DNA from 2 places in the Novosphingobium sp. CCH12-A3 genome. Region 2 is predicted to be linked to the other one. Evidence: predicted binding sites of a transcription regulator. Region 2 holds the regulator's gene; the other holds the start of a gene.
What was found. The regulator LexA, encoded in region 2, represses DNA repair genes until DNA is damaged. The targets are predictions, from matches to a motif close to GTTCCNCNCTTGTTCT.
Positions count from the first base shown of each region.

Region 1: AX703_RS14020 (ImuA family protein) is a predicted target of LexA. The motif match lies at 2,923-2,938, and genes of this name have one in related genera.

Region 1 is NZ_LSIA01000178.1:7,260-12,419, forward strand. It holds gene AX703_RS14005 (hypothetical protein) at 1-425, shown strand, start outside; gene AX703_RS14010 (TIGR02391 family protein) at 415-1,230, shown strand; gene AX703_RS14015 (hypothetical protein) at 1,227-2,837, shown strand; gene AX703_RS14020 (ImuA family protein) at 2,976-3,728, shown strand; gene AX703_RS14025 (DNA polymerase Y family protein) at 3,643-5,160, shown strand, end outside; gene AX703_RS14030 (error-prone DNA polymerase) at 5,160-5,160, shown strand, end outside.
Region 2 is NZ_LSIA01000160.1:1,225-6,384, reverse strand. It holds gene AX703_RS12375 (ComEC/Rec2 family competence protein) at 1-1,052, shown strand, start outside; gene AX703_RS12370 (energy transducer TonB) at 1,162-1,830, opposite strand; gene lexA (transcriptional repressor LexA) at 2,080-2,799, opposite strand; gene AX703_RS12360 (molybdopterin molybdotransferase MoeA) at 2,919-4,124, opposite strand; gene moaC (cyclic pyranopterin monophosphate synthase MoaC) at 4,121-4,594, opposite strand; gene AX703_RS12350 (NYN domain-containing protein) at 4,820-5,160, shown strand, end outside.

The DNA.
Region 1 (5,160 bases), on a different contig from region 2:
TCCCCCAAACGGACGACGAGGTGCATCAGCTTCTCAAGTCATTCGGCTTCACAACTCCTCTCGGTCATCTCGAACAGGCGATCGAAGCGCATACCCGCGGCGATTGGGCGGCTTGCAACAGCCAGCTCCGGACCTTCCTGGAAAGTCTGTTCGACGACATCGCGCGCAACGTGCGACCACAGGAAGCGGGTCAACGGCCCAGCTCAGAAAACCGGCGCGCTTTGCTCGCTGAGATTGGCTTCCTTGCCACGGATCGCAACGAGTGGACCCAAGACGGCAAGAACTACGTCAACGGCCTCTTCAAAATGCTCCACACGGAGGGTTCGCATCCGGGCCTCTCGGATGAAGACCACAGCACCTTCCGCCTGCATGTCGTTCTTGTCACCGCCAGGACCTTCCTGCGGCGACTCGCCTATGGTCAGTGAGCCCGATATGGCGTTCTTTTCACAAGATCAGTTGGAAGCGATCGCCGGCGCGCTTGGCGACACTGCAGAAGGCCTGACCGGGCCGGAGATCGAGCACCTGCTTGGGTCGTGCAAGATTGCCGATCCGGGACCTATGACGAAGCGCGTCCGTATCTATAACGCCTTCGCAGGATGCCAGAATACCAAACGCAACCGCACCAATATCCTTGAGTTCATCCGGCTCGCCATGAAGCCGGCGCGTTACAGCCGCGAGCCGCACCGCTATGAGCCTATGCGGGCTCGCCTAAACCTAGCGTTGGCATTCGCAGGACTTGTGGTCGATGAGTCCGGCGAGCTGAAATCGGCGGATGTCGCCCAGACCCTACCTGAGGCTCAGCGGCGCGCGCGCGACTTGCGAGCAGACCTTGAAGGTCGCGGTGTGCACCCGGACGTCCTGAAATTCTGCCGCGCCGAGCTTCTCGCCGACAATTACTTTCATGCGGTGCAAGAAGCGGTCAAAAGCGTCGCTGATAAGATGCGATCGCGGACAGGGCTCTCCGATGACGGCGCTACGCTCGTCGATCGGACACTTGCCGGGAGTCCGCCGATGCTTGCGATCAACCCGCTATCCACCGCAAGCGAGCGGAGTGAGCAAAGCGGGTTCGCAAATCTGGTCCGTGGCACCTTCGGCATGTTCCGCAACCCCACTGCACATGAGGCGCGCATCCATTGGGCTATGTCCAAAGAAGATGCCGAAGACCTGCTCACCATCGTGTCGCTCATCCACCGCCGGCTCGATGCCGCCCATATGCCGGCGCGCACATGACCACGAAGGGCGCCGACGGCGGACAAGACGATGACCCCGAGCTGGAATCCGATCGGATCGGCCGCATCGGCGAGCGCCATTTTGAGCTGCTCTGCGAACGCGCCGGGCTCTTCTGCAACAAGAGTACCGTCGACATTATGGGCTGGGACTTCATCGTGGAGTTCCCAATGGGATCAGGCGGACAATCGTCGCTACCGCTCGATCGGCGCCAGACCAATGCCGCCCGGGTCCAACTGAAGTCGACGCTCGGCCGCACCGGAAACCGCATCCGACTCAGCCTGTCCGCCATTGATCGCCTCGCCAAGGATCCTCGGCCGGCGCTGGTCATCGTCTTCCGAATGCGGGCCGATGGTGAAATCCAGTCGGCTTACCTCGTCCATCTCATCGGCAACGAACTCGCCCGGGTGCTCAAGCGATTGCGATTGGCGGAGGCTCGAAAAGCGCACGACATCAATCATGTCGACATCAGCTATGACTATGAGAAAGTCGGACAGCGTTTCGAGCCGACCGCCGCCGGCCTCTCGTCGGCCTTATCGGCCGCCTGCGGACAAGATCCAGGCGCCTATACCGCGAAGAAGCAGCGTCAGCTCGATGAACTCGGCTATGAGAACGGCCAGTTCGAAGCCGAGGCGCTACTCCAGATCGAGGGGCCGGAGCATTTCGCCAACCTGCTGCTCGGTCTTGCGCCCCTAAAACCGCACCGCTTGCGTGTCTACGATAGCCGCTTCGGCATCCGCCTTCCGTATCAAGGCACGCTATTTGACGACATCGAGGAACTTCGACTGACGCCGCCGTCGCTCGGATCATGCGAGATCGCGATCCGAGGCCCCGGGTTCGCGCAGGCGGCGCGGTTCGATGGCGAGATGTTCATCGGTCCGCCGATCCTCGAACCGCATGGACCCGAACTGCTCGTCCGCAGCCGGGACTTCATCATTCGGCTCACCCCTCCCGCGCTCAGGTTCGAAAGCGTCGGCTCAATCGACGATTTGGAATACACGCTCGAAGAGTGGGCGGAACTACTGCGCGGCCTGACGCTCATGGCATCCGAGCGATCGACGCTAACCATTTCTGGGAACAGCCGGATCCCCCCGATTACCTTCCCAGTCAATGAACCGCTCACAGGCCCATATCTCGACGAGGTGCCACTCATCTCGACCTTCGTGGATGGTTGGCTGCGCTTGCTAACCAACGCCGGCCTGCGCTCGACCGAGCGCTTCAAATTCGATGCATTCTGGGCGGCCAATGACGCACGTATGGTTGTGGACATCCTGCTCAATCCTCGCCCGGACGCGCGATTCGAGTTCCAAAGCCTCGACGTCGAGGAGAGTGGGCCCCCACCCGCAGGCCTCTACTTCAACAGCATGTCATTCGCCGGTACGAGCATCAGCTTCAGCGCCAAGGTCTTCTTCGAGGAGACCGACGACGTCGAATGGCGGTATCGCTCAACGCGGTTTGAAGCTTTCGATGTTCGCCCGGTCGTCGACGACCTCGAGGAATATGGGCTCGATCAGGCTGCCGCCGCCGACCTAAAGCTCATCATCGACCCGCGCAACATCACCATGACGCCGCGTGCCGACGCTAACGGCGCCGTGCCCAAACAAGGCTGAACGGCCGCTATCAACAGCTTGAGGCGCGTGCGCCGCTGGTCCTTTGACGGCGCAGAATCGACCTTGACTCTCGCAGCTGAAATCTAGAACAAATAGGGAACATGATGACGAACCCCTATCCGGAGGTAAACTGGGAGCGTGCGGCCCGAGCCCGCCATAGAGTCTTTGCGCGCGCAGATCGAGAAGATCGAAGGCAGAAGCCGGCGTGCCAAATCGGTTCTCCCGTTTGGGATTGCCGACGTCGACTCACGACTCCCGGGTGGCGGGTTGGCGCTCGGCGCGCTGCATGAGATCGCCGGCGGTGGGAATGGCGCGGTCGATGGCGCCGCAGCAGCCTTGTTCAGCGCGGGCGTCGCGGCTCGAACCAAGGGCAAGATCCTCTGGTGTATCACCCGTCCGGACCTGTTCGCGCCGGCGATCGCTCAGGCAGGTCTTGCGTCCGATCGCGTAATCTATCTCGAAGCCGGTGATGACAAGACCGTGCTGGCCTGCATGGAGGAAGGGCTGCGCCATGGTGGCCTCGGGGCGGTTCTCGGTGAGGTGGCGCGGCTTTCCATGACAGCCTCGCGCCGCCTGCAGTTGGCGGCCGAGGGAAGCGGATCGATCGGGATCGCGCTGCGGCGTTGGCGACGACAGACCGAGGCCACTGATTTCGGCCAACCCACCGCCGCGATGACACGCTGGCGCGTGTCTATGGTGCCATCGACACCCCTACCTGTTCCGGGCGTAGGGCGTGCCCGCTGGCTGGTCGAACTGATCCGCGCACGCGCGGGCGAGAGTGCAGATTTCGAGTTGGAGGCGTGCGATGACACGGGTCGTCTCGCTCTTCCTGCCGAGTTGGTCCACCGACCGGCTCCGGCGGAAGGCTGGCGACGCGGCGCCTCCGGCTGAGGCGCCGCTCGTCCTGATTGGCCGGGAAGGAAACAGGCGGGTGGTGCTGGCGGCGAATGCTGCTGCCGTGGCCGCCGGCCTTCGCCCCGGCATGCCTGTGACCAAGGCTCAGGTCCTGGTGCCAGACCTCATCGTGCAAGATGCCGAGCCGGCAGCCGATGTGGAGGCACTTGATCGGCTCGCCACCTGGCTCCTGCGCTACGCGCCTGTCGTGGCCCCTGATCCTCCAGACGGGATCATCATCGACTCGACCGGAGCCGATCACCTTCACGGCGGCGAAGCTGTCATGCTGGAGGGCCTGATCGGTAGGCTGGCCATGTCCGGTATCGCCGCTCGCGGTGCGATCGCCGACAGCTGGGGCGCGGCCCACGCCTTGGCCCGGTTTGCAGCCCGCGCGACGATAATCGCTCCTGAACGTCATGATGCATCGCTGTTGGAACCGCTTCCGCTGGCCGCGCTGCGCATCGACGCTTCGATAGTCGCGGCGCTGCGGACGCTTGGCTTTGAAACCATCGGCGATATCCTCGCGCAGCCGCGCGCGCCGCTCACCCTGCGCTTCGGTCCAGCGATCGGCCGCCGTATCGATCAGGCGCTTGGCGATCTGTCAGAGCCGATCGATCCGATTCGACCCGCCGACCTGATCGAAGTGCGCAGGTCGTTCGCGGAACCGATTGGCGCGGCGGAGACCATCGCCCGCTACATCGCCAAGCTCGTCGATCAGCTCTGCGACCGCCTCGAGGCAGCGGGTCTCGGCGCACGACGCCTCGACCTTATCTGCCACCGTGTCGACAGTCGCTCACAGGCGGTCCGGGTTGGAATGGCAACGCCGGTCCGGGATGCAAAGCGCCTGACGCGCCTCCTATGCGACAAGATCGAGACGATCGAGCCCGGCTTTGGAATCGAGGTGATGACGCTTGCAGCCAGCGTCGCCGAGCCGATCGAGCGCCGGCAAACCGTTAGTTCGCTTATCGAGGAGAGTGTGCCGGACGTCTCGGACCTGATCGATACGCTCATGAACCGGGTGGGCGAGCAGGCGCTCTATCGGCTGGCGCCGGTTGCGAGCGACGTCCCGGAACGCTCCGTTGCCCGCATTCCGGCGATGGCCGCCGATACGGGCGCAGCATGGCCCGGCCATTGGCCGCGGCCCTCGCGTCTGCTGGCCCATCCGGAGCAGGTCGAGACTGTAGCGCTCTTGCCTGATCATCCGCCCGTTTCATTCACCTGGCGCGGCGTGCGTCGCCGACTGCGCCGGGGTGATGGACCGGAGCGCGTGTTCGGAGAGTGGTGGAAGCGCGACGCCGAATTGGTCGCCGTCCGAGACTATTTTCGGGTCGAGGACGACGCCGGCGAACGCTACTGGCTTTATCGTGCCGGTGACGGCGAAGACACGGCGACGGGGTCGCACCGCTGGTTCATCCACGGGGTCTTCGGA
Region 2 (5,160 bases):
TTCACTCGGCGGGCCCGGTCCGCTCGTTCCTCACCGGTGAACACCATGGGCTCCTGGTCCGGGCTGGGCGAAGCTTCGTAATGTTGCTGGCCACCGGCATGGTCATTGAACTCGCACTGATGCCAATCGGCCTGTTCCATTTTCATCGCGCTGGCGTTTATGGCTCGCTGGCAAACGTCATTGCCATTCCGCTGACCACTTTCGTGACCATGCCGCTGATCGGCTTGGCCCTGGTGTTTGATCTCGCAGGCCTTGGCGCACCGGTTTGGTGGCTGGTTGGCAAGTCCCTCGATCTGCTGCTGGCGCTGGCACACCTCGTGGCATCACAACCCGGCTCAGTAACTGCAATGCCGCCCTTCGAAACATGGAGCTACGTGCTGTTCCTCGTCGGCATGTTGTGGCTGGCACTCTGGGTGGGCAAGGTGCGCCTTCTTGGCACCATACCCGCCGGTCTTGCCATCACCGCCATGGTCCTGACGCCGCGGCCTGATGTGCTCGTCACCGGTGATGGCCATCATGCCGGCATAGCCGGCGAAGGATCGGACCTGATCGTCCTGCGCATGGGAAGGGGCGATTACATGCGGGACAACTTGCTCGAACTTGCCGGAATGGAAGGCAGCCTTCGTCGCCTCGATGAATGGCCGGGTGCTCGCTGCAATGAAGACTTCTGCGTTGCAATCGTGCTCAGATGCGAACGGCGTTTTACGCTCCTGATGGCCCGCAGCCGAAACTACATTGACGACATGGCGCTTGTGGCGGCCTGCGAGCGGGCCGACATCGTCATCGCCGATCGACGCCTTCCGGCATCGTGCCGCCCGCGCATGCTGAAGGCAGACCGACCCTATCTCGCCAATACGGGAGGCATATCCATCGATCTTGCCTCTGGCCGGATTCGCACCGTAGCGGAAACGCAGGGCCAGCATGGTTGGTATCGCTGGCCGGAACCCCGCCCGACGCCCAGCCTGACGCAACTCAACGACGTCGGAGTTGGAGCGACGGATGCGCCTGATGCAACCGTGCCGGTAACGGCGCCAGTGGCCACCAAGCGATGAATGCGACCCAGGGCGGTCCATTCCCTTGTCCGGCGGGCGATGATCTCGAAGCAGCGCTCTCTTCCGCCAGGCTTGCCGGGCGAACCTGACGTTCGCCCGGACCAATTCATCAGGGAAGGACCCAGCGCACCGAACCGACATAGCTCCCCGCAGTCGGCATACCGTCGCTGCCAAGTGCAGGAGTGAACCGCGCCCGCGCGCTGACTTTCGTGCATGTCGCTGCATCAAGGTCAGGAGACCCGCTCGATCCGGTAATCTCGCATCCCGTGACGCGGCCATCCACGCCTATCGAGAGGCGAAAGCGGGTTAGCCCTTCTCTTTCTTCTCTGATTGCGGCCGAGGGATAGTCGCGGTCCGAGACCCATGAGCCCGGCGATCCCTTCGGCGATGCTGTGCGAACGGCAAAGCTCGGCGAGGGAGAGGCGCGGGGGTCGGGCAGGACGTTCGGGATAGGGTCGACTGGTGTGATCGGGGTGACGTCGATATCCCGGACTGTGCTTGAAGGATCCACCGGCGTAATCGCGATGTCGGGGCGGGGGGCCACCAGCGAGCGGCTGTCAGGCTGTGGGGAAGGTTTCACGTCCGGCGGCGGCACGACAGGCGTTACCTTCACCTCCTCGTCCTCCCACTGCTTGGCAGGAAGTCGGTCCGTCAGGATCGTGACCATGCTGTTGGCGAACCCTGAAGCGATCGCCCAGATCGCCACTCCATGAAGCAGCCCGACCGCGATGAAGGTCTGTGTCTGCCTGCGTCTCGTATTCTCGATTGCATAAGCCATTGGCAACACCTCTTCCGTTGCCGACGCCCCAAGTTCTGGCGGGCCGTCCCGGAATGGGGCGCCCCATGGCGGGGCATTCGGTAACAGTGGATACTATACTTCACACTGGATCACATCCAGAAGAATCTCAACCAAATCGATTGATATTTGCCATAACATGCTGATGCAAAAAAAGCCGCCGCGCATTTCCTGCGCAGCGGCCTTTGCCATCAGGCACGCCCAAGGCCGGGCGCTATGTTGCAACAAACGTCAGTGGTAACGCCGGAGCAAGCCTGCAAGCTTGCCCTGCACGGTCACCTCGTCGGGGCGATAGAACTGCGGATCATAGGCAGCATTGGCAGGATCCAGCCGAACCATGCCCTTTTCGTGATGGAGATACTTGAGCGTGGCCTCTTCCCCACGCACAAGTGCAACCACGATCTCGCCATCGCGCGCCATATCTGTCTTGCGGACAAGCGCGTAATCGCCATCGAAGATCCCGGCTTCAACCATCGAGTCACCGGACACTTCGAGTGCGTAATGCTCTCCTGCGCCCAGTAGCGCGGCAGGAACCGGCAGGGTCGCCGTCGTCTCAAGCGCTTCGATTGGCACACCGGCTGCAATCTTGCCGTGCAGCGGCAGCTCGATCACGTCGTTTGCCGCCACAGGCACGGGAGGCGCTTTTGGTGCAGGACGAAGCGCCGTGACGCTTCCGCCCGTTGCTCCACCATCTGCATTGGCAATCTGCCGAACGGCGCTCTGCTTGCCCACCGCGCTGTCTGGCTGGCGGAGGACTTCGAGTGCCCGTGCGCGGTTGGGGAGGCGGCGGATGAAGCCACGCTCTTCAAGCGCCGAGATCAGCCGGTGGACGCCCGACTTGGACTTCAGATCGAGCGCTTCCTTCATCTCCTCGAACGAGGGGGAGATGCCCGACTCTTCAAGCCGGACCTGAATGAAGGTGAGCAGTTCGTGCTGCTTGCGCGTCAACATCGGCGGCCACTCCGCAATGCGCGGCTTCGAGGCAAAGCCGCTGGTCTTTCATGGACCGGGAGTAAATGTTCCATCCCGGCGAACGAATGCGGAACGGATAAGCAACCTGTTGCGACTCGTCAAGCAATTCCGCCATTTTCGAGGAGGTAGATAGGAACATCCGTTCCGGCCGGTTTGGCCTCGGCCCCTGCTTCCCGCACGGCCAACGCGTTGGCCCTTGAAAGTGGAGAGAGCGCTCCGGAATCCTGGAGCGGGTCGAGCCTTACCGACGCTCCGTCCCATATCGCGCGCAGGAACTCCATTCGGCTCCCGCCCTGCGCCAGTGGCTCTGCAAGCCGGGCTGGGATGGCTTTTGGCAAAGGCGCACTCGCGCCGAGCATCGCTCTCAACAGGGGGAGCATGAACAGGTAGGCCGTGACGAAGGCCGAGGCGGGATTGCCGGGCAGGCCGAGAATGATCTGGGATCCACGCGTTGCCACCAGCAGCGGCTTGCCCGGCTTGATGCCGATGCGCCAGAAGTCGATCGAGGCGCCAACGGCCTCGAGCGCCGGGCGAACGAGATCGTGATCCCCGACTGACGCCCCGCCGCTTGTGACTATGATGTCCGAGCTGTTTGCCGCGTCCAGCGCGCGGACCAATTCTGCGAGTTCGTCCGCCACAGGACCGGCATGGCGGATATCGACCGGCAGGGAGGCGGCCATCGCACAGAGCATCGGCCCGTTGCTGGCGGGAAGCTGGTGCAGGTCGGGCAGGTGGCCGGGAGGAACCAGTTCGTCGCCGCTGTCGATGACGGCCAGGCTGACACGCCGGCGCACGGGGAGATGGCTGTGGCCACCGGCGATGGCGAGCGCGATTTGCGCAGGGCTAATGCGGCTACCCGCAGAGATCAGCGTTTCGCGAGAGCTGAAATCCATGCCTGCGGGTCGAACGTGGCGCGAAGCGGGCTGCGGTGGCTCGCCGGTCAAGCTCAGCTCGTTGCCGTTGCGCGCGCTGTCCTCCTGAAGCAGCACCATGTCCGCGCCTTTGGGCAGGATGGCGCCAGTGCTGATGCGGGTGGCTTCATCGGGGCCGACCTCGCCGCCGAAGGGGTGACCGGCCGCGCTTTCACCGATCACGCGCCACGGGCCCGGAAGATCGGCACTGCGCATGGCATAGCCGTCCATCGCCGAAAGGGCTGCAGCTGGCTGCGTGCGCCGGGCAAGGAGGTCCTCGGCGAGGTAATGGCCAAGGCATTCGGCAACCGAGCGATGCTCGACGGGCAGCGAAGGCGCGAGCGCGAGCAACCGGCTCTGCGCATCGGCAAGGGGTAGGGGCGGCGCTTTCATTCCGGAGCGCGCCAGGTTCCGGACTTGCCGCCCCGCTTCTCGATCAGACGGACACTTTCGATCACCATGCCTTTGTCGAGAGCCTTGGCCATGTCGTAGATCGTCAGCAGGGCGAGGCTCACCGCCGTCAACGCTTCCATCTCTACGCCCGTGCGACCGGTCAACGAAGCGGTGGCAGTGCATTCGATGCCGTCGGCGACGAAGGCGAAATCGACGTTGACCGCATCGAGCACCAGCGGATGGCAGAGCGGGATGAGGTCGCCTGTCCTTTTCGCCGCCATGATCCCGGCAATCCGCGCTGGGCCAAGCACATCGCCTTTCGGAGCATTGCCGGACCTGATCGCCTCGAGCGTGGCGTCAGACATGCGAATCATACCACGTGCAATCGCGACGCGGTGCGTCTCGGTCTTGCCGCCGACGTCGACCATGCGAGCGGTGCCGGTCGAATCGAGATGGGTGAGGTCGTTCATCGTTGTCCCTGGAATGCTGAATGGGGGTTTACGGGGTTTACACTGTCCAGAGAGAACTGCGGAACGGGAGTTGGAACGCAGTTTTGGCGCGGATTTCCGGGGCTTTCAAGGTGCTTCGCTGACAGTCGGCACCATGGCAAAAACCTGCCCTGTAGGAAAGCGTTTCCAATCCGAAGTGACTACATATTGGGATTTCGTTAGCCTTCTGCCGCAATAAGTACATTGATGAATACTGTGCAGAACAAGAAGCGTGTTGCCATCATGATTGATGGCGAGAACGTGCCCGCAAGCACGATGTCAAAGATTGAAGCGATCGCAACGTCGTTGGGGGACGTGCAGTTGCGCCGTGTCTATGGAAACTTTGCAAACGGGGCGAATGGCGAATGGATAGACCATTCCAAAGACCATCCGCTCGATGTGAGACAGGTTACACCTTCAAAGAACAAGAAGAACACCACCGACATCGCCTTGGCTGTCGAGACAGTCGAAATCGTCCTGCGCAAGGGGTTTGATTGCGTCTGCATTGCATCGAATGACCGTGACTTTCAGCCACTTGTCGAATTTCT